3 regions of the Paenibacillus sp. FSL H7-0357 genome follow, and region 3 is predicted to be linked to each of the others. Evidence: riboswitches for the same ligand, from Rfam matches in the RefSeq annotation. Region 3 holds a riboswitch; each other region holds the start of a gene.
The links. A riboswitch is a leader RNA that binds a small molecule or an ion and turns the genes downstream of it on or off. The one in region 3 is predicted to bind thiamine pyrophosphate.
Positions count from the first base shown of each region.

Region 1: linked by a shared signal. The riboswitch ahead of H70357_RS01945 (ABC transporter substrate-binding protein) and the one ahead of H70357_RS10780 (thiamine phosphate synthase) in region 3 are both predicted to bind thiamine pyrophosphate.
Region 2: linked by a shared signal. The riboswitch ahead of H70357_RS14915 (ABC transporter ATP-binding protein) and the one ahead of H70357_RS10780 (thiamine phosphate synthase) in region 3 are both predicted to bind thiamine pyrophosphate.

Region 1 covers NZ_CP009241.1:429,971-437,020, forward strand. Annotated here, with positions in the region: gene H70357_RS01920 (sensor histidine kinase) at 1-467, shown strand, start outside; gene H70357_RS01925 (response regulator transcription factor) at 464-1,066, shown strand; gene H70357_RS01930 (ABC transporter ATP-binding protein) at 1,558-2,400, opposite strand; gene H70357_RS01935 (ABC transporter permease) at 2,420-3,181, opposite strand; gene H70357_RS01940 (thiamine-binding protein) at 3,178-3,471, opposite strand; gene H70357_RS01945 (ABC transporter substrate-binding protein) at 3,548-4,618, opposite strand; TPP riboswitch at 4,743-4,853, opposite strand; gene H70357_RS01950 (hypothetical protein) at 4,927-6,324, opposite strand; gene H70357_RS01955 (sigma-70 family RNA polymerase sigma factor) at 6,302-6,907, opposite strand; gene H70357_RS01960 (hypothetical protein) at 6,987-7,050, opposite strand, start outside.
Region 2 covers NZ_CP009241.1:3,445,982-3,453,031, forward strand. Annotated here, with positions in the region: gene H70357_RS14885 (GNAT family N-acetyltransferase) at 1-342, shown strand, start outside; gene thiE (thiamine phosphate synthase) at 415-1,074, opposite strand; gene thiD (bifunctional hydroxymethylpyrimidine kinase/phosphomethylpyrimidine kinase) at 1,071-1,889, opposite strand; gene thiM (hydroxyethylthiazole kinase) at 1,915-2,712, opposite strand; gene H70357_RS14905 (ABC transporter substrate-binding protein) at 2,979-4,037, opposite strand; gene H70357_RS14910 (ABC transporter permease) at 4,034-4,810, opposite strand; gene H70357_RS14915 (ABC transporter ATP-binding protein) at 4,791-5,555, opposite strand; TPP riboswitch at 5,707-5,810, opposite strand; gene H70357_RS14920 (amino acid ABC transporter substrate-binding protein) at 6,086-6,916, shown strand; gene H70357_RS14925 (amino acid ABC transporter permease) at 6,971-7,050, shown strand, end outside.
Region 3 covers NZ_CP009241.1:2,506,194-2,513,243, reverse strand. Annotated here, with positions in the region: gene yfbR (5'-deoxynucleotidase) at 1-567, shown strand, start outside; gene thiH (2-iminoacetate synthase ThiH) at 596-1,753, opposite strand; gene H70357_RS10790 (thiazole synthase) at 1,783-2,547, opposite strand; gene thiS (sulfur carrier protein ThiS) at 2,809-3,012, opposite strand; gene H70357_RS10780 (thiamine phosphate synthase) at 3,065-3,673, opposite strand; TPP riboswitch at 3,786-3,888, opposite strand; gene H70357_RS10775 (SDR family oxidoreductase) at 4,037-4,906, opposite strand; gene H70357_RS10770 (NUDIX hydrolase) at 5,162-5,587, shown strand; gene H70357_RS10765 (hypothetical protein) at 5,731-6,156, opposite strand; gene mdh (malate dehydrogenase) at 6,279-7,050, opposite strand, start outside.

The DNA of each region.
Region 1 (7,050 bases), 2.1 Mb from region 3:
CGGCACTGCGCCAGGTTCGCGAGCTGGTCTCGGAGATGCGGGCAGTTACCGTAGCCGAGGAACTGGCAGAGGCCGGGAAAATGCTGCGGGCTGCAGAGATCGCCCTTGAAGTGCAGGGGGAGGTGTCGCTGGAGGACGTGCCTGACCTGACACAGAATATCCTCAGCCTCTGCATCAAGGAGGCGGTGACGAATATAGTGAAGCATAGCCAAGCCACCCGTTGCCGAATCGGAATTGCGCTGACGGAGGGGGCAGTGCGGATCACCGTTGAGGATAACGGAATCGGCCTCACTCCTGATGAAGCAGGACGGGAACGCCGCGACGGCAACGGAATGAAAGGGATGGCCGAGCGGTTGTCGCTCGTTGACGGTTCAATGACATTATGCTCCAATCCGGGCGGGGGGACAGCATTATCTGTAGTGATTCCAAGGATTATCAAGGAACATAAGGAGGGGGAATTGGCATGATAGGCATTGTAATCGCCGAGGATCAGCGTTTGCTGCGCGGGGCGATGGCCTCGCTGCTTGACCTGGAGGAGGACATTGAGGTTCTCGGAGAGGCCGGTGACGGGGCGGAGGCGCTTGCGCTGATCGAGCGGCTGGAACCGGACGTGTGTCTTATGGACATCGAAATGCCGCTGAAGAGCGGGCTGGAGGTTGCGGAGCTGCTGAAAGCCAAAGGCTGCCGGACGAAGATCATTATCCTGACGACCTTTGCCCGGCCGGGCTATTTCGAACGGGGCGTGAAGGCCGGGATTCAGGGCTATCTGCTGAAGGACGAGCCGGTCGACAAGCTGGCGGATGCGATCCGGCGCGTCATGGAAGGGCACCGTGAGGTGTCGCCGGAACTGGTCTTTGGCAGCCTGCGGGAAGAGAATCCGCTATCCTCCCGTGAACGGGAGATTCTGCGGCTGGCCGGAGCAGGGCAGACGGCCGGTGAAATTGCCGGGAGTCTGCACCTCTCCTATGGGACAGTACGCAATTACATCTCGGAAATTCTGGGCAAGCTGGAAGTGAAAAGCCGGATCGAAGCCGTACGGCTGGCTGAGGAGAAGGGCTGGATTTAGGCGTTTATTATCTCTTGATATTTCTGAATGCTGCGGTGGGCGTGCTACAGGTGGATTGTTACTGGTTACGTCCGGATAAATTCTATTAAGGTTGAATGCTTAATGGAGCGGCGGGAAGGGGGCCAGTAGTCTCTTTATGGAGCCTATGTATGCCTATAGCTTAAAGGGAAATGGTCCCGCTAATTATGCCACCGACAGAATGGTGCGGCAATCAGAGGGATTTACTACCGGTAATTCCTTTGAAAACGGAAAAAGGGCTTAGTAATTGAATAATATAGGGAGTAATTCCCTCTAAATCAATAAAAATAGGTTTTATATGAAAATAGCGGGCGTGTTTCCTTTTGTTTGTGTTGCGGAGCCCTGCGCTGCCTGAATCAGTGTCGCATTCGGGTGTGGTTATCTTGAAATAACTACATATTAATAAGACCAGCCGTCCGGTTCATCGGACGGCTGGTCTTTTGCACAGGCTGTTAAGCGGATATCGCTTAAGATTACTTGGCGCTCTTCGCCTGCTCTTCCCGCATCCACTGCGACAGCTGGCGCTTGAGCTGGAGGAATTCCGGCGAATCGGCGATTTCCTCGCGGCGCGGCCGGGGAAACGGGACATCGACCGTATGCAGGACGGAGCCGGGACGTCCGGAGAACACATAGATGCGGCTGGAGAGCAGCAACGCTTCTTCGATGTTGTGGGTGATGAACAGCACGGAGCGGCGGTTCTCCTCCCACAGCTCCAGCAGCCAGCGCTGCATTTCGCTGCGCGTCAGCGCATCCAGCGCGCTGAACGGCTCGTCCAGCAGCATCAGCTCCTGCGGCGCGAGCAGAGCCCGCAGGAAGGCTGCCCGCTGCTGCATGCCGCCCGACAGCATATGCGGGTAGGCCCGCTCGAAGCCGCTAAGGCCGACCTTGGCCAGCCAGTGGCGGGCGGTTTCCCGCGCCGCAGCCTGCGGCGCGCCCTTAAGCTCACCGGCGAGCAGGACGTTGTCCTCGATGCTCCGCCAAGGGAACAGCGCGGGCTGCTGCGGCATATAGCTGATCTCTCCGCGCTGCCCTGTAACAAGGTTGCCGTTCATGCTTACCGTTCCGGCATCCGGCAGCTCCAGGCCCCCGATAATATGGAATAAAGTGCTTTTTCCGCAGCCTGAGGGTCCGACAATTGAGACGAATTCCTGCGGCTGCACTGTTAAGGATACGTTGTCCAGCACGCGGGTTTCGCGGCGGCGGTGGGTGAAGGTTTTGGAGACTCCTTTTACCTCAAGTGCAGGCGGTAAGGTCCTGGATTCAGGAATGCCGGCTGCTTCAGTGCCGGATGGCGGGTTATCTGTAATATGCGGCATTGTCGGCCATCCTCCTTTTCTAGGAACTTTTGCGCGGTTTCCAGCGCACCAGCCATTTCTCCAGCAGCGCGATAAGTGCGAACAGCACAAGACTGAGCAGCACGATGATGGCAATGGCGACGAATACGCGGTCTGTGCGGTAAGCGGATTTTTGCAGCAGCATGTAGTAGCCGATGCCCTTGTCAGCGCCGATCCATTCCGCGACAACAGCGCCCATTACGGCGTAGGTGGCCGAAATTTTAAGTCCCGAGAACAGGGCGGGCAGGGAGCCCGGAAGCTCCAGCTTGGTGAAGATCTGCCATTTGTTCGCGCCGGCCATCTTCATATAGTTCAGCATGGTCCGGTCGCTTTGCATCAGGCCGCCCATGGCAGCGACTGAAACCGGGAAGAAGCAGACCAGCGTAATCAGCACAATCTTCGGCAGCAGCCCGAAGCCGAACCAGATAATCAGCAGCGGCGCGAGCGCAATGGAGGGCACATTTTGACTGAGAATGAGCAGCGGGTAGAGCGCTCTCTTGAGCCAAGGCAGCAGATGCAGCAGCAGGGCAACAATAAGACCCACGCCTGTGCCGATAGGGAAGCCGATCAGGGTAAGGCGCAGCGTAGCCGCTGTATGTGCCCAAATGCCGGAAGCATTGCCCGAGGTTTCCCGGGCGATATCGCTTGGGCTGGGAAGAATCCATGACTCGATATGGAACAGGGATACCGAAACTTGCCATAACCCCAGAAAAAAGACGACCGCCACAAGGGGCGGCCAAATCTGTTTCCAATACGATCTCACGGCCGGTATTTCTCCGTCAGCTTGTCCATGCTGATTCCATTCGGGTTATGGGCAATTTTGATCTGGGAGATGACGCTCGGACTGCCTGCTGCAATCAGCGCTTCATGCATCTGGCGCACAACCTCAAGCAGCTCGGTGATGTCGCCCTCCATCGTGGTCTCCAGCGGGTTCACCTGATGTTTCACACCGGATTTCTGAATCACTTCGATGGCTTTGTCCACGTAAGGAATCGAATCCTCGTTGTTCGGAGTTTTGGGAATTACCTGAATGCTTAGCAATGTATTGGCCACAACATATCAATCCTCTCAGTTTAAATGGGTAATCTGCGTACAGCGCGAAACGAACATTCAATCACTTCATCCTTAATCAGTTAGCTGGCAAAAACTCATTCGTAAATGTGCTTGGAACATCCAGCGGCTGATCGAGCAGCTTCAGGCCATACATCCAGTCGGCGTAATCCTGCCAGACCTCGCTCTTCTGCTCGCCCCAGCGGACGGCATCATCCTTGTATTTCGGGCTGATCCATTTCTGGCTGGCCAGGACCAGCTTGGGATCCAGCTCGGGAACAGCTTTGGAAAGAATGGCTGCGGCTTCCTCCGGCTGATCAATGGCGTATTGATAACCTTTCGAGGTAGCCTTAAGGAAAGCCTTCACCAGCTCCGGATGTTCGGCAATTTCCTTCTCGCTCGTAGTCAGTACCGGCGTGTAGTAATCGAGCTGGGGTGCATAATCCTTGAGGTAGAGCATGTCGAGCGGTTCTCCGCGCAGCTCCGCTTCAATCCCGGTCCAGGCATAGAAGATCCAGGCAAAATCAATGTCGCGTTTCACGGCGGTGAAGAAGTCCGCTTCACCGATGTTCACCAGCTTCACCTTTTTCACATCTCCGCCTTCGGGGTCCATAATGGCTTTCATGGCCGCTTCTTCGGCAGGGGAACCCCAGCCACCGTAGGTTTTGCCTTCGAAATCCTTCGGTGTCTTAATATTGCGGTCTTTCGGTGCAGCGAACCCGGAGGTATTATGCTGAATGATAGCGGCGATGGACACGAGCGGCACCTTCTGCAGGCGGGCCAGCGTCAGCGCCTCTTGGGCACTGATGCCAAAAGCAGCTTCGCCCGAGGTAACCATCGTGTCGGACCCGGCAGCACCCGGCTGCACGATTTCAACATCCAGCCCTTCCTCTTCGTAATAGCCCAGCTCTTTTGCCGCATAAAGCCCGGTATGATTTGTATTCGGCGTCCAGTCCAGCGCGACCTTGACCTTGGTCAGCTCCTTCGGAGCGTCCGTTGCTGCCCCGGCAGTGGTTTCAGGAGCAGTGGTGCTGTTCCCGGCAGTGTCTGCTGCATTCCCGCCAGAGTTCCCATTGCTATTGCCGCATCCGGCAATGGCAAAGACCAGCATGCAGGTGAGGCTGAGCTTTAATACTTTTGTGACTCCCATTTCTCTTCTTCTCTCCTTCCAGCAACCCTAGTCTTCCAAATTCTGAATAGTCCCATACAAAAAAGGCGCCCCGAGAATCGGGACACCAGTTACTTGCGCAAGGTTGTGCTTGGGCCATAAACGGCCGTAAGCGATTGACGATTCCTACGCTGGCATTATCCAGATCAGGTATAAGGGTCAGTATCTTGTGGGATACAATCTCAGCCGGCCAATTCCAGCACCCCTGGTACTATGAAGTTATAGGTATTGCTGTGTTCTTACGGTGTATTATAGACGCCCGCTCCATAGTTGTCCAGTAGCAACTCTGCTTAGCTATCAAGCTTCAGCGGCAGGCGCCACGGCCCTTTGAGCAGAAAATGCGGCTCGGACAGCTTAAACCGCAGCTTATCCTCCCCGGGTTTTGTTTCTAAATGGAGGGTTTTCATCACGCCGTAGGTCTGGTCGGTATTCACCCAAGAGAATGAGCTGTTGTCCGCCTGCCCCGGATAGCGAATAAGGAAATACTTCAGCGTCCGTAGTTTTGCGGCATTGAAATTCACATTCACATCGACGCTGGCAGCCGTCTCGCCGGTACGTTCAATGCGGGTGAACTCTACCGGAAAGCCCGCGATTTCCGCGCGTGTGTGGAGCATTTTCTCCTGGCCGATATCAGGCAGCGGAATCTCTACTTCTGCAGATACGGCGTCACGATCTGAAACTTCAATATAAGGAATGAAGACCGTATAAGGCCAAGTGCCCGCCCCGGCAGTCTCATGAAACCGGAAGTCGGAAGGATAGGACATGGATTCAGGCTGCTCCAGTGCCGCCTTTTCTCCTGCCGCGTTCTCTATATAGAGACCTGATCCAGGCACCAGCGGCTCCAGTCCGTAAGAATGGACAGTCAGCCCGGATTCCGCCGTCAGAGTGGGCAATAACTGGACACGGACAAGCCCGCCGCCAAGGTCCACCGGAAAAGCAGTAATCCGCACATCCTGCTGTATATCGCTTGCGCCGAGTTCCCCGAGCTCCTCAGCTGTCTTCGGAGCGGTGAGCTGTAACGGACCAATGGTTGTGCCGCCCAGATGCAGGGTTAGAAGATTATCCTTCTTCAGTTGCAGCGCTTGAGTTGAACTGTAGCTGCCGTACCACTCTCCCTCCGAGGACGAACGCATATAAGAGGTGAAAGTATAGCGGTTACCGCCGATATCTGCCTCAAACTCGCTGACTTCAGGGACTTTCCGGCCGCGAAGCGTAATGCTCCCGCCAAGCTCTTGCAGGAGAACGGCATCTACGGTCAGACTTCCGTCCCCCACAGCAATGTCATAGGGTTTGCTCAGTACATAGATCCGGTCACCGGGGCTGTTCTCCACAACAGTGCCGAAGCCAGGAAGGAAACTCAGCGCCTTTCTTAACCCGGCCTGTACCTCAGGAGAGAAAGCGAGCATACCGGCAGCGATGAGTATTACTGCCGCTGCGGCCGCGAAGATATTCCGCCTCCGGGATCTCCAGGCGAGGGAACGGAAGGTGTGGACAGCGGCTTCGGGCTCCAGACGGGCAAGTGTACATGCTTTGACGCGGGCGAGCGAAGCTGCCTCCTCTTCGTCTGCCAGGTGCGGACCTTGGTCAACCTCCGGCAGAACACCTAAGGCAAGCTCTGCATCGCTGAAGCTCATAGAATCAATCATCCCGAACAGGCGCTGTTCCTCAATTTTCATGTCTTTGGCCATGTTGAGCCTCCTTTCCCTGACTCTCAGACAGGCCTAGCGCCTGCTTGATCAGCGTCCGGCAACGGTATAAGCGGCTTTCGACTGCCCTTTTACTGAGACTGAAGGTTTGCGCTAGCTGATCAAGGCTCTCATAAAGGAAATATCTGCGCAGAAACAGGCTGCGGTCCGGTTCGCCCAGCTGCTGCACGCAGCCGATCAATTCACTGGCCGTCTCTCGGGAAAGAACTTCCTGTTCGGCGGAAATCTCATTCCATGTAGCTCTGGAGGCAGCTGCTTCTCCGGTTCCGCCCCGGCGCAGCAGCTTGCGTCTCAGGTCCAGCGCTTTGTATTTGGCCAGCAGGAACAGCCAGGTGCGGAAGGAGGCGCGCTCGGGCTCATAACGGCTGATTCCGCTCCATGCCGCCATAAACACATCGCTCACACATTCCTCAACATCCTCCGCGCTTCCGGTGCCGGACAGAATACGCCAGACCAGTCTTTGCACATCAGGGCCAAAGAAATCAATCGCTTCTGCGAGTGCTTTTTTATCTTTGTTTTTGAACCGCCCGGCCCATGCCAGGCTGTCATTAGGATTGAACGTCATAGGCAACCTCCGGCGTATATACTATTCATTACTACGTCGTCCGGAGAGCAAATCACTCATGATTGTTTCCGACAGCTTATCAATCCTTGGAATAAAATCTTTTTCTGCGGCGGCTGCGGATTCCGTTCCACAGCTCTTTCAGT
Region 2 (7,050 bases), 940 kb from region 3:
AACTTATTTTTAGTGGCGGAAGCTGAAGGCAAAATTGTGGCATTTTCGAGATGTGAGGGGAATCATCTTACAAGATTCTCGCATAAAGTGGAATTCGGAATCTGTGCAGCGCGGGAGTATTGGGGGTTTGGCATCGGGAAACATCTTTTGGAACAGTCGCTTGCTTGGGCGGATGCGAACGGAATCACTAAGATCATATTATATGTATTGGAAACAAACGAAAAAGCGGTGCAGCTGTATAAAAAGTTCGGATTTGAAATCGAAGGGGTCATCACGAAGGACCGGATTCTTTCTGACGGCAACTACTATAACACGATAGTTATGGGAAGGTTTAAGTTATAAGTTTCCCCAATAAAAAAATGCAGGACCGTCTGTTACGGTCTCTGCGTTTTTTTGTAATGGGCAGCTCTGAAGTCATGTATACCGGATAATCTGCAACAAATTTTTTGCAGCTGCGCTAATGTCATCCGCCCGGGCAATGGCTGAGATGACGGATGCTCCATCGGCTCCGGCTCCGATAACCGGCTGGGCATTACCCGGCGTAATTCCACCAATGCCTACCAGCGGGATAGTAAGGCCGCAGCGCCGCAGCTCTTCAATGACCCGGGTGCCTTGCACCGCCTCGGCATCGTCTTTGGAGGAGGTCGGATAGACCGGGCCAACTCCGAGGTAGTCTGCACCATCGGCGATGGCCTGCCGGGCTTCAGGCTGTGTATGGGCGGAGACGCCGATGATCTTGTGATCACCGAGCCGCTGACGGATGGAGCGGGCCGGCTCATCCTCTTGTCCCACATGGACACCGTCGGCATCAAGCGCGATTGCCAGCTCAATATTATCGTTCACGATGAAGGGGATACGATGCTCCCGGCATATCTGCTGAAGTTGTTTGGCCAGATCGAATGCTGCTGTTCCGGTCAGCGCCCCGGGGCCTTTTTCCCGGAACTGAAACTGCGTAATTCCGCCTTCAATGGCCTGGGTCAATGTGTCTGCTGGTGAAATCCGGCAGTTGACACTGCCCATTATAAAGTACAGCTTCAGGAGCCTGCGCATCTCTTCGCTGTCGATTCTCTTCATCTCACATTTCCCCGCATTCTGTTGCCATAAGCAAAATGATTTGTAGGCCCATGTCCCGCTCCAATGCCAAGACTGTCTTCGATGGCCGCATGGATGAAAGCTTTCGCGGTATGGATTGCTTCCTTAACGGTGTTACCCTGTGCTAATCCGGCCGCCGCTGCCGCAGAGAAGGTGCAGCCCGTTCCATGGGTATGCCGCGTGGAAATGCGCGGGCTTTCCAGATAGATAAACTCGTTACCGTCATACAGCAGATCGAGGACTCCTGTCGTTCCGTCATCATGGCCGCCCTTTAGAACAACAACGCGGGCGCCCATGGAATGGATGAGCACCGCTGCCCGTTCACGGTCCGCCAAGCCGGAAATCTTCATCCCGGTCAGACTTTCCGCTTCCGGTATATTAGGTGTTGCCACCAGGGAGAGCGGCAGCAAATCGGTAATCAGCGCCTGCACGGCTTCCTGCTGCAGCAGCGGTGAGCCGCCTTTGGCGATCATAACCGGGTCAACCACCAGCTTATCCCAGCCATACTGGCGTACTTTACCGGCAACGGCGCGGATGATTTCACCGCTAAAAAGCATGCCGGTCTTGACCGCATCCGGCTGCAGATCGCTTCCGACGGAATCAAGCTGCGCGGTAACAGCCTCCGATCCGAGCGGATATACGCCTTGTACTCCGAGAGTATTCTGTGCAGTCACTGCTGTAAGTGCCGACATGCCGTACACGCCAAGCTCCTGGAATGTTTTCAGATCGGCCTGGATGCCTGCGCCGCCGCCGCTGTCGGAGCCGGCGATTGTCAGCGCTTTGAATACTTTTGTCATGTAGTCCACTCCTTTGCCGCAAGCATTATAGTGTGAGCAGCTGTACCCGTGATCTCTCCTTGTAGGTGTCTGGAGTGACCAGGGCCAGCTGGTTGAGAAATTCAATTTGGAAGGCGCCGGGGCCTTTAAGAGCTGTCCGTTCGGCTGCGATCTCGGCCGCGACACCATAGAAGGAGAGCGCCTCGGCAGCCGCTTCCAGCCATGAGCCGCCGCTGACCGCCAGAAAAGCTCCGACTACGGCGCTGAGCAAGCAGCCCGTACCGGTGACTTTGGTCAGGATGGGATCACCGTTGCTGACGACGTAGGTGCTGATGCCGTCGGTAATTACATCATCTTTCCCGGTAATGATGACCACACATTCCAGCTTTCGTGCCGCTTTATTCGCCAAAGCGATGACATCGCCATCGCCGGCACCGGCGTCAACGCCCTTGATGGCCCAGCTTTCCCCGGCAACATGGGCCACCTCAGCAACATTGCCGCGCAGGGCGGTAATGCGCAGCTCCTGGACCAGCTTATGCGTGACCTCGGTGCGGTAGGCGGTAGCACCGGCTCCAACGGGGTCCAGCACCAGCGGTACCTTATGGCGCCCAGCCGCTTGCCCGGCCAGCACCATCGAGGTGATGGCATGCTCGTTCAGCGTGCCGATGTTAAGCACAACAGCTCCCGACATCGCGGCGATGTCCGCCACCTCCTCATGGGCATCGGCCATGAAGGGCGAAGCGCCCAGGGCCAACAGCCCGTTGGCGGTAAAATTGGCCACCACAATGTTGGTGATGTTGTGCACAAGCGGATTGGCTTCACGTACTTTAGCTAAATAACTCATTATTAGTCCTCCTCAAAGTTTTGTTTGAATCAGCTTGCTGAAACTATAAGCAAAACTGCAAATATATTAAATGAACTTAAAATTAACAGTCAGCGACCCGCAGGTTGGACTATACAGTGCATGTCTGTCCTCATACATCTCATTCCTTTATGCGTTAGCGAGGCCCATTCTATTGCACTTCCACAGCAGACGGCCCCTAAATCAGCCATACATAAGTCCAGTCCCCATACATGAATCTCTAAACTTCGGTCCTTTGAACTTAGCTCCTACAGATTAACAAAAGCATCCTTGCTGTCCGTTTCTCCGCTCAACAGTCCGTTCTCGGACAGCCACGTGTGCACGTTCTCCCAGGATTTCTCCTCCTGCTGTCCAAAAGGCAGTTTTCCTGCATCCATCAGCGGCAGAAGGATTTCCAGACTTTTTGTCTCGATTGCTTGGTCGAGCGGGGCGGTAGCATCTTCGTGTGCAAACAATATTTCAAGTGCCTGCTGAGGCTGCTCCTGTACGAATTGCTGTCCTTTGCGTGCCGCATTCATGAACTTCCGGTAGTCATCCTCCTTATCCAACAAGCCCTGTTCACTGGCAACAAGCACAAGCTCATAATAGTCCGGTACTCCGTAGTCCGTCGGATCGAATGAAGTGACGGGGTGGCCTTCTTTTTCCAATATCAATGCCTCATGATTAATAAATCCGCCGATAATGCCGTCTGCGCGTCCGGTAGAAAGAGCAGGAATAAGATCGAATCCAACATCAATCAGGTTCAGTGAAGCCGGATCGCCTCCGTCGTATTTGACCATTGTCCGGAGCATCGCTTCATACAGGGGAATGGAGGAGTATCCGGCATTTTTGCCTGTGAGTTCTTTCGGGCCGGTTATCCCGCTCTCTGCGGGGACCAGAAGATGATTGAGCGGATGCCTTACGAGCGCTGCGACAGATTTTACAGGTATTCCTTCACTCCGCGCCATTAATACCTGTGGTTGGTAGCTGAGAGCCAGATCGACTTTACCTGCGGCGACAAGCTTCAAAGCATCATTGCTGTCCGCCGGCATTTGAATGTCCACCTCCAGCCCTTCTTCGGCAAAATAGCCATTCTGCTGAGCAGCATACAGGAAGGAATGAACTGCGTTCGGATACCAGTCGAGCATTATAGTCAGCTTGTGCGGTTTGCCGCTGGAATTCTCTGAAGAAGCGGCGGAGGTATCCGGGTCTTTTGCGCTGGCGCAGCCGCTTAAGAGGGTAAGCAGGCATAACAACAATAAGTATGGAATAAGTCGGTGTGATTTCTTATGTGTGGAATGATTGCGATACAGCTCAGGATGGGTCATCGGTAAAATCCTCTTTTCTGCAAAATGAGTTTTTCGAGCACAGCGATACTGAGAAACAAGGCTACACCCAAAGCGGACAGCAGCAATACGGCGGCGAACATTTCTGCACTTTGCAGATTGCCGGCCATCCGGCGGCTGAAATAACCAAGCCCCCGGCTGCCGCCCAGCCATTCCCCGATCGTCGCTCCGATCACACAGTAGACGATAGAAAGCTTAAGTCCGGAGAAAAAGGAGGGCAGCGCCAGCGGAATCTGCGTCTTGCGCAATATCTGCCAGCGGTTTGCCCCAAGCGTCAGGAGAAGGTCTCTGTACAGGCTGCCGCTTTGCCGCAGACCGTCATAGACGGCTACCACAACAGGAAAAAAGGCAGTCAGAAAGACGACAGCAACCTTGCCCCACAGGGTATAGCCGAACCACATAATAAAAATAGGTGAGAGCGCGATCAGCGGAATGGTCTGGCTGATAATCAGCATGGGATAAAGTGCTTTGGCGAGCGGAGCGAACATATGCATGCCGGTACCCAGCAGTGTTCCGCAGACAACCGAGAGGGCAAACCCGATCAGTGTCTCCTGCAACGTGGCGGGCAAATGCTCTCCGAACAGCAGCCCCCGCTTTTCAATCAGCGCTGTCCAAATTGCACTTGGCCCCGGGAGAATAAATGAAGGGATCATGTTCAGCTGTGCTGTGATCTCCCATGCCGCAATAAGCAGCACCACAAGCAGTAGAAAGGGGCCATAAGTCCGCAGCTGTTTCTTATACCATAGAGCTCTCATGCAATCTACACTCCAAATCCTCCCGCAGGGCAACAAACTGCGGTTCATAATTCATTTTGTAATGTCTGGGTCTCGGCAAAGTGACGATCAGCTCCTGCAGCCCGCCGCCAGAGCCGCCGGTCATCAAATAAATCCGGTCGCTGAGCAGCAGCGCTTCTTCAAGATCATGAGTGATGAACAGAACGGACTTATCGAGCCCGCCCCACAGCTCCAGCAGCCAGCGGTGCATCTCCCGTTTGGTGATCGCGTCCAGCGCTCCAAACGGTTCGTCAAGCAGCAGCAGTTCGTTGCCAGCAGCTAGTGTGCGCAGCAGGGCGACCCGCTGGCGCATCCCGCCGGACAGCTCCTGCGGATAAGCATTTTCCTTGCCGGAAAGGCCAAAGCGGCCGAGCATTCCGCGGATCCGGGCGAGTGCCTCGTGCCGGCTAGAGTCCTGCTTCAGCTCCCAGGGAAGCAGGCAATTGTCCAGCACGGTCCTCCAAGGCAGCAGCAGGTCCTGCTGCGGCATATAAGCGATCTGTCCAAGCCGCGAGCGTGTCGAACGAGAGCAGCGTCCATGTACGGTTATTTCACCGCCGGACGGCTCGAGCAGGCCGGCAATGATTTTGAACAGTGTGCTTTTCCCGCAGCCGCTGGCTCCAACAACGGAAATGAATTCGCCTTGGCGGACGGTCATTGAAAGACCGGAGAATACCGGATTCCTAGTCGCTGCAAACGAATAAGCCAGGTTGGTTATAGTGAGCATATTGGAATGTGGAAACCTCCTGCGGGCGTAGTTTGTTTAACGTTACTTGCCTGATCGGCGGCAACAGCAGACACAAGAAAGACCCATTCATTTCCGGAGGAAATAAATGGGTCTGAACGTCACAGTCAGTTAGCTTAGTGCGGCTCCGCTGAACAATTCTGCTCCACTTCCCTCCGCTGGTATGATCCAGATCAGGTTCCAAGGGTCCGGAGCTTAAAGCTCCGTCTCAGTCGGCCGACTCCCCTAGTGAAATAACAGGTCAATATTGAATTTGCAATTGCTAATTAATATACCATATCCCGGCAGTTTGTAAAGAGAAGCAGTCGCTCACTTTTGCTGCAGTCCGGTTATGAACAGCGTGATCATACCAGCGGGAATCGCTTCTTTGCTGGAGCCGTACCGTTTCGGCTGGCATAAGTAGAGGTCTGACTGAAGATGCAAAAAACTTGATGAAGCAGCGGTGCTTTTGGGCAAGATAAGCAAGTGTCCATGCAGTGAAAAATAGAGGGATTTTGAAAGGGGTTCATGTGATGAAGAAGCTTAGTCTGACTATCCTGCTGCTGCTAACTCTGCTGCCGGCAGGGGCATGCGGCAATAATAACAATACAGCGCCTGCGGCTACTGCCGCGCCCACAGAAGGAGCGGCTCCGGCCGGGCAGAACTCACTGGAAGCTGTTAAAGCGAGTGGCAAGCTGCGTATTGGTACGGAAGGGACATATGCTCCGTTTACTTTTCATGATGCAGAGGGCAAGCTTACCGGTTTTGATGTGGAGATTGCCAAGGAGATTACGAAACGGCTGGGGGTGGAACCCGAATTTGTAGAAACCCAATGGGATGGCCTGTTTGCCGGCATGGATGCCAAACGTTTTGATACGATATTCAACGAGGTTTCGATCACGGATGAACGCAAGGTGAAATATGATTTCTCTGAGCCGTATATCGTCTCTAAGGGAGTGCTGATCGTGCGCGAGGATAACCAGGATATTACAGCCTTCGCGGATCTTAAAGGGAAGAAGGCAGGTCAATCGCTGACCAGCAACCTGTCCGATATCGCCCGGGAGAACGGTGCGGAGATCGTCGCTGTGGATGGCTTCAACCAGGCCATAGACCTGCTGACCTCCGGCCGGATTGATGCGACCGTAAATGACGGCTTGTCCTATCTCGACTTAAAGAAGCAAAAACCAGATGCAAAGATCAAACAGGTGGATGAAACGGCCGAGGGGTCGCAAAGTGCGGCAGTTTTCCTCAAAGGAAACGAAGAGCTGGTTAATGCTGTCAGCAATGCGCTGGCTGAAATGAAGAGCGATGGAACCTATCTGAAAATATCGGAGAAGTACTTTGGGGCGGATGTGTCCAAATAACAAATGGAGCTGGCGCGAAGTTGCAGCCGAGTGTCCAAAAAGGATGTCTGAACGATGGATGACCGGAAAATTGGGATTTTCATGGATTCACTGCTGCCCCTGTTTAAAGCGGGGGTGGCTTATACCCTTCCGCT
Region 3 (7,050 bases):
ACCGCCCCGGAGAACGTGGCGCAGCATTCATTCCAGGTAGCCCTGCTGGCCCATATGCTGTGCTCGATCGGCAACGCTCATTTCGGGCGGTCGCTAAATGCCGACCGGGCTGCGGTGATGGCGCTGTTCCACGACGCCTCCGAGGTATTCACCGGCGATATCGCTACGCCGGTGAAACATAACAACCCGCGGCTGCTGTCCAGCTTCCGCGACATGGAGCGGGCCGCCGCCGAACGTCTGGCGGCGATGATTCCGCCGGAGCTAAGCGCGGTCTACACGCCGCTCCTGCAGCCGCAGGACAGCCCGCCCGGCTCAGAGGATGCCGGGCTGCTGCGCTATGTCAAAGCAGCGGATGTGCTGGACGCCTACCTAAAATGCGTCTGGGAGGTCGCTGCAGGCAACCGCGAGTTCGCCGCTGCCAAAGAGCAGACCGCGACAAAGCTGCGCATACTGGAACTGCCGGAGATGGATTATTTCCTGGCCCATATGGCTCCAGGGTTTGAAATGTCGCTGGACGAGCTGTCCGCTGGCATGAGCAGTGAGCCCGGGGCAGATTCGGCAGATTGAATGCAGCAATTTGATCGCTTCGAATTTATTAACGCAGGGAGTCCACCTGATGGTGTGGTGTAATCTTTGGTGAATGGAGCGGCTCTGTCAGGATATCCCAGTCCTTGAATACCGGCTGCAGCCCCTTGGCATACAACATTTCTGTAATTTCATGCACTTTGCGGCCATCCGATATTTCAAACTGCGGGGTTCCGCCTTCAAGGGTATGCCCGCCTACCTCGGTGGATACTCCTGCGGACATTTTAGTGATGCCGAGATGGACCAGATGATCGCGCAAAGCTGCCGGTTCCCGCGTGGACAATGAAATGCCCGCACGGGGCAGAAACAGGCGGTAAGCCAGTATGATCTGCACCAGCGCACGGTCGGTTACATCACTTGCCGGATTGAATTCTCCGAGATAAGGGCGAAAACGGGGAATCGACAAGCCGATCTCGCACTCCGGGTACTTGTCCTGCAAGTATCTCGCATGCAGGGCCGTTGCCAGAGCCTCCTGGCGCCAATCATACATCCCCAGCAGGGCACCAATATTCACGGATCGAAACCCGGCGCGGCAGCCGCGTTCGGGCGCATCCAGACGGTTGCGGTAGACTCTCTTCGGACCCTTCACATGCAGCTTTCGATAGGTCTCCTGATGGTACACCTCCTGATACAAGGTAAGACCGTCTACCCCTGCCACCCTCAGATCATTGTATTCTTCCGTAGAGAGCGGATTAACCTCAATGCTGACTGAAGAAAAATAGTCACGGAGCACCTTCACGCACTCCCTCACATAAGCGGCCGGACTTTCACTCCGGGATTCGCCGGTCAAAATCAGAATGTGGCGCAGGCCTGTGGCGGCGATGGTTTCTGCTTCTTGCCTGACCTCCTCCAGTGTCAGTTTTTTGCGCGGAAAGTCATAAATCGAACTAAAGCTGCAATAAGTGCAATGATTCACGCAAAAATCGGCCAAATACATCGGCGTAAACAGCTGCATCACATGCCCGAAGTGCGTACGTGTCAATCTTTGCGCTTTCTGCGCCATTTCCTCCAGGTAAGGCTCCGCCGCGGGAGACAGCAGTGCCATCAGCCCGTCTTCGTCCAGCTGTTCCAATCGTAGCGCCCGCTTCACATCCACCGCAGTATACTGCTTCCATAAAGTCTCGTAAGGAAGCTGCTCTAACCGAATCACCGTATCAAAAAAGCTCATGCTCTTCCTCCCTTCCTTCTCTGCATTGACTAGGACAGAAAGCCGGTCAGCGGCGACGAGGCCGTTGCCGCCTCCTCCACCGGCCCCAGTCCGGCCAGATAAGCCTTGCGCCCTGCGGTTACCGCCTCACGGAATGCCTCCGCCATCAGAAGCGGATCACGCGCAGTGGCAATTGCCGTGTTCAGCAGCACGGCGGATGCGCCCATTTCCATTGCCTCAGCTGCCTCGGAAGGTCTGCCAATACCGGCGTCAACAATCACCGGAAGATCCACTTCTGCGATCAGAATCCGCAGCAGCTCCTTGGTCTGCAGGCCGCGGTTCGAGCCGATGGGCGCACCCAGCGGCATAACAGCGGCAGCTCCGGCTGCCTTGAGCCGGATAGCTGCGGAAAGATCGGGACTCATATACGGCAGTACAACGAAACCCTCTGCAGCCAATATTTCCGTGGCTTTAACTGTCTCCATATTATCAGGCAGCAAATATTTCTGATCATTAATGACCTCGATCTTTACCCAATTGCCCAGTCCTGCCGCCCTGGCCAGTCTGGCAATACGCACCGCTTCTTCGGCTGTGCGCGCGCCGGAGGTATTGGGCAGCAGCGTCATATGGGAGGGGATATGCGCAACAATGTTGTCGTCACTCTCCGGATCAACCCGGCGCAGAGCCACCGTAATGACCTGAGAACCCGAGCGTGCAATCACTTCGGGAATAAGGGTATTGCGGCTATATTTCCCGGTTCCGATAAACAGCCTGCTGGATAAAGGGGTTCCGCCGATAACGAAAGGATCTTGCATAAAATCGCCTCCTGAGATAATGGCCCGCTAAAATGCGGCCTCTGTTGCTGATACGCCGAGTTTTGATCTTACCTGTTATGTCTTACGTCTTATGTCTTACGTCTTACCTTTAACTCTTGCTTCTTACGTCTTACCTCTTACGTCTTGCCTTTAACTCTTGCTTCTTACGTCTTACGTCTTACGTCTTACTTCCTACCACTTGCCACTTACCTCATACCACTTACCTCTTGCTTCTTGCATCCGGCAACACGCACTGGCACTTTAGCCACCGCCGACAAAGTGGACCAGCTCTACGCGGTCACCTTCGCTCAGCAGCGTATTTCCGTAAACGTCCTTGCCGACGATCTCACCGTTCAGCTCCACGATAACCAGTCTCCCGGTCCACTCGGACCGGCATAGCAGATCAGCTACAGTCCGGCAGCTCTCTTCATAGGTCCCGCCTTTTCCATTCACGATCAAATTCATGCTTGCTCACCTCCTTTAACTGGTGCAGGAGCATTATTAAATGGCTTCAAGCTTAGGGTACGGCCTGAACTGCTGATCTGTAGGCTGTAGCAGCGGCCACAGGATCTCCTGCACTGCATATTCCGGACATTACGGCAATTCCGGCAGCACCCGTTGCCAGAACCTTTCCGGCATTGCCCGGCTCAATTCCGCCTATGGCGATCAGCGGAATGCTGCTGCAGCGGACAGCCTCAGCCAGCTGCTGCAATCCGCGTTCCCGCTGCCCCGGCTTGCAGGCCGAGGGAAACACATGCCCGAACAGGCAGAAGTCCGCTCCCTGCCGGCCGGATTCAGCCGCCTCCTCCGGGGAATGCACCGACCTTCCCAATCGCAGGTCCGGTGCTACGCTGCGCGCTACGGCAGGCGGCAGGCTGTGCCAAGCCAACTGGACCCCGCCCGCCCCTGCGGCCAGAGCAACGTCTATCCGGTCGTTGATCACCAGCTTGGCAGGCGGAACCCCCGCTATGATCAGCTGCTCCGTCAGAGCTATGAGCTCCCGCGCAGACATTGCCTTTTCCCGGAGATGGATATAATCCACTATGAATTGCACAGCCGCAGCCAGCTGAACAAACTGCGCCGGATTCTGCCTTCCATCCGAGATCAAATGTATCTCTTTCAACACGTTCACCTTCTCCTGTTCTTTTGCATTACCGGCAAACACAAAAAAGACCGCCCCCGTAAAGGAGGCAGTCTGGAATATATACAGGAATACCGGGCCATTCAGCCCCGCTGCAGTTATTCGTTCTCCACTTCCCTACGCTGGTATAAACCAGATCAGGTTCAAAGGGTCCGAACGGGTATGTTCGTCTCAGCCTTGCGGCACCCCTAGTGACAAATTCATATTCAATTACGCTTAACGTTTCATATACTAACATATTATTCCTTGAAGAGCCATCCTTTAAAAGAGGCCTGCATCAAAAAGAGCGGAACCCAAGGGTCCGCTCCAGACTCTAATTATTCATAGCAGTGAAATCAGCAACCGCGTTTAGCCGTTTACGACCTCGCCGCCATTCACATGCATTACCTGTCCGCTTACATAAGATGAATCATCGGAAGCCAGATACACATAGGCCGGAGCGAGTTCCTCCGGTTGTCCCGGGCGTTTCATTGGCTGCGTGCCGCCGAATTCACTGACTTTCTTCGCGTCAAAGGTCGACGGAATAAGCGGTGTCCAAATCGGTCCCGGCGCTACGGCATTTACCCGGATGCCTTTGTCCGCCAGATTCATCGACAGCGAACGGGTAAAGCTGAGAATCGCACCTTTGGTGGACGAATAGTCCAGCAGCTGCGGGCTGCCCCGGTATGCTGTGATCGAAGTTGTGTTGATAATCGTGGACCCTTTTTTCAGGTGGGGCATGGCTGCCTTGGTCAAATAGAACATCGAAAAAATATTCGTGCGGAACGTCCGCTCCAGCTGCTCAGAGGTAATATCCTCAATCTTCTCCTGCGGATGCTGCTCGGCCGCATTATTAATCAGGATATCCAGCTTGCCGAGTCCTTCCACCGTCTTATTGATCAGATCCTGGCAGAACGCCTCCACGCCGATATCGCCGGCAATCAGAACGCACTTCCGCCCCTCTTGCTCCACCTGGCGTTTAGTCTCTTCGGCATCGGAATGCTCATTGAGGTAGGAAATAACGACATCCGCACCCTCCTTGGCAAAATGAACGGCAACCGCCCGGCCAATACCGCTGTCTCCTCCTGTAATCAGAGCCGCCTTGCCCAGCAGCTTGCCCGCCGCCTTATAGGCTGAGGTCTCGAATTCCGGCAGCGGATTCATTTCACTTTCAATTCCGGGCTGGCGGTCCTGCACCTGCGGAGGTAATGTTTTTTTGGTTTGCGTGTTGTCTGGCATGATCCATTCTCCTTTCGCTGTGTACCTGTTGGTTACTCATCGTTTTAGGGTTGGCTCAGGGTGCCTGGTTTATGCACCTGCAGATCATCTCTTCATTTGCTTTACGTTATGTTACTTACCACACCTTGGGCGCGGTCAAACTAAAATGTCAGTCGTTTTTGCCGGGGAAGACGATATACTTTAGAGAGAAAGCACTAATCCAGCAATGGAGTTGCAGATTTATGCAGACTCTGCGCAGAGGGGAGAGCACGCAATATGGTCAAACACACACGCAGCATCATCGTTGCTGTCAAAGGAGTTATTGTACATGGAGGCCGGATTCTGCTTGTTCGGCGTGCGGCAAGAGATTCTGTCGGAGCGGGCACCTGGGAATGTGCGGGCGGAAAAATAGAATTCGGAGAAGACCTGGAGGCGGCTCTGGAAAGGGAGATTTATGAGGAGACCGGACTTGCGGTTACTGTCGGCAATCTGCTGTATGCAACCTCGTTTCTAACCGATCCGGCAAGGCAGCTTGTCATTATCACCTATTTGTGCCGGAGCACAGACCATGCGGTACATCTGTCCGTAGAGCATTCGGATTATAAATGGTGTACCCGGCTCGAGCTTCAACGCCTGCTTCCGGCGGGAATCCTCGCTGAATTTGAGAAAAGCCATGTTTTCTCCCTGAACGAACTGCTGTAAAGCGTTGTATGCTACAATCTGTGGCAGCGGCATGGCGGGGTGGTACCCGATAGACTTGTCCCGAAGTAATGTCTGCACCCAAAAGCCCGCTCTCCATGCCATTCCGGAGGCGGGCTTTCTGTAGTCTTTCTATGAAGGAAGTCTTAAATAATACTGTTGTACACCATGAAAAACACCATCAGCACCAGCGCCACCATGAGCAGCAGGCTTAAGGTACGGATTTTGCCTGTCTCTGCGGATACGTCACGGTTCTCGCGCATGCCGGCTGCGGCAAGACGCAATGGTTTGCTGATGATGCCGCCGAGTGCAAACATCGCAAGCAGCAGAACAACAACCACGATCATCCATGGCACCGAATATTCACCCTTCGTCATCATATAGCCGCCAGTCAGCAGTTGGATGACCAGACCGTACTGAGCGAAGCGGTTGAAGCCGCCGATTGCACTAAGCGTTCCTTCTCTCGCAGGGACGCTCAGCTTCTGGACACGCCCGAGAACAAACGGCAGCACCAGATAAAAGCCCAGCGCCAATGTACCGATCATATGTAGAAAAAACAAAAAGTGACCCATAACATACCTCCTCTAATGTTTTCAGTGATTTTAGTTACACTTCAATTATACCTAACCAACAAATAGAAGAAAAGAAAACCCCCATTTTAATTTCTAAAATGAGGGCTCCCGCAGGCTGATGCTCAGATCGTAACTAACGAAGTAACGGCACGTACCGAATCTGCCGACTTATCCAAAGCCGTTTTCTCCTCTGCCGTAAGCTCCAGTTCATATACCTTCTCAATACCGTCCGCACCCAGCAGCGCCGGAATGCCCATGAACAGCCCATCATAGCCGTATTCACCTTCAAGCAGAGCGATTACCGGGATAATCCGCTTCTTGTCCTTCAGGATCGCTTCAGTCATCTGGACCAAGGAAGCCGCTGGCGCATAATAAGCGCTGCCGTTGCCGAGCAGGCTGACAATCTCGCCGCCGCCGACTCGTGTACGCTGTACAATCTCGGCAATACGCTCTGCGGAAATCAGCGTATCAATCGGAATGCCGCCCACGCTGGAGTAGCGTACGAGCGGTACCATATCATCGCCATGTCCACCCAGCACAAAGCCGCGTACATCTTCAACCGAAACGTTAAGCTCTTGGGCGATAAAAGTACAGTAGCGGGCCGTATCCAGCACGCCGGATTGTCCGATTACCCGGTTTTTGGGGAAGCCCAGTGCATTGTAAGCCACATAAGTCATCGCATCTACCGGATTGCTCAATATAATTACGATGGATTCCGGAGCGACACGTTTCACATTTTCGCAGACCGATTTCACAATTCCTGCATTGGTATTCACCAGATCATCGCGGCTCATGCCCGGCTTGCGGGCGATGCCTGCCGTAATAATCACGATATCCGAATCCGCTGCATCCTCATAGCTTGAGGTTCCCGTAATCTGGCTGTCGAACTTCTGC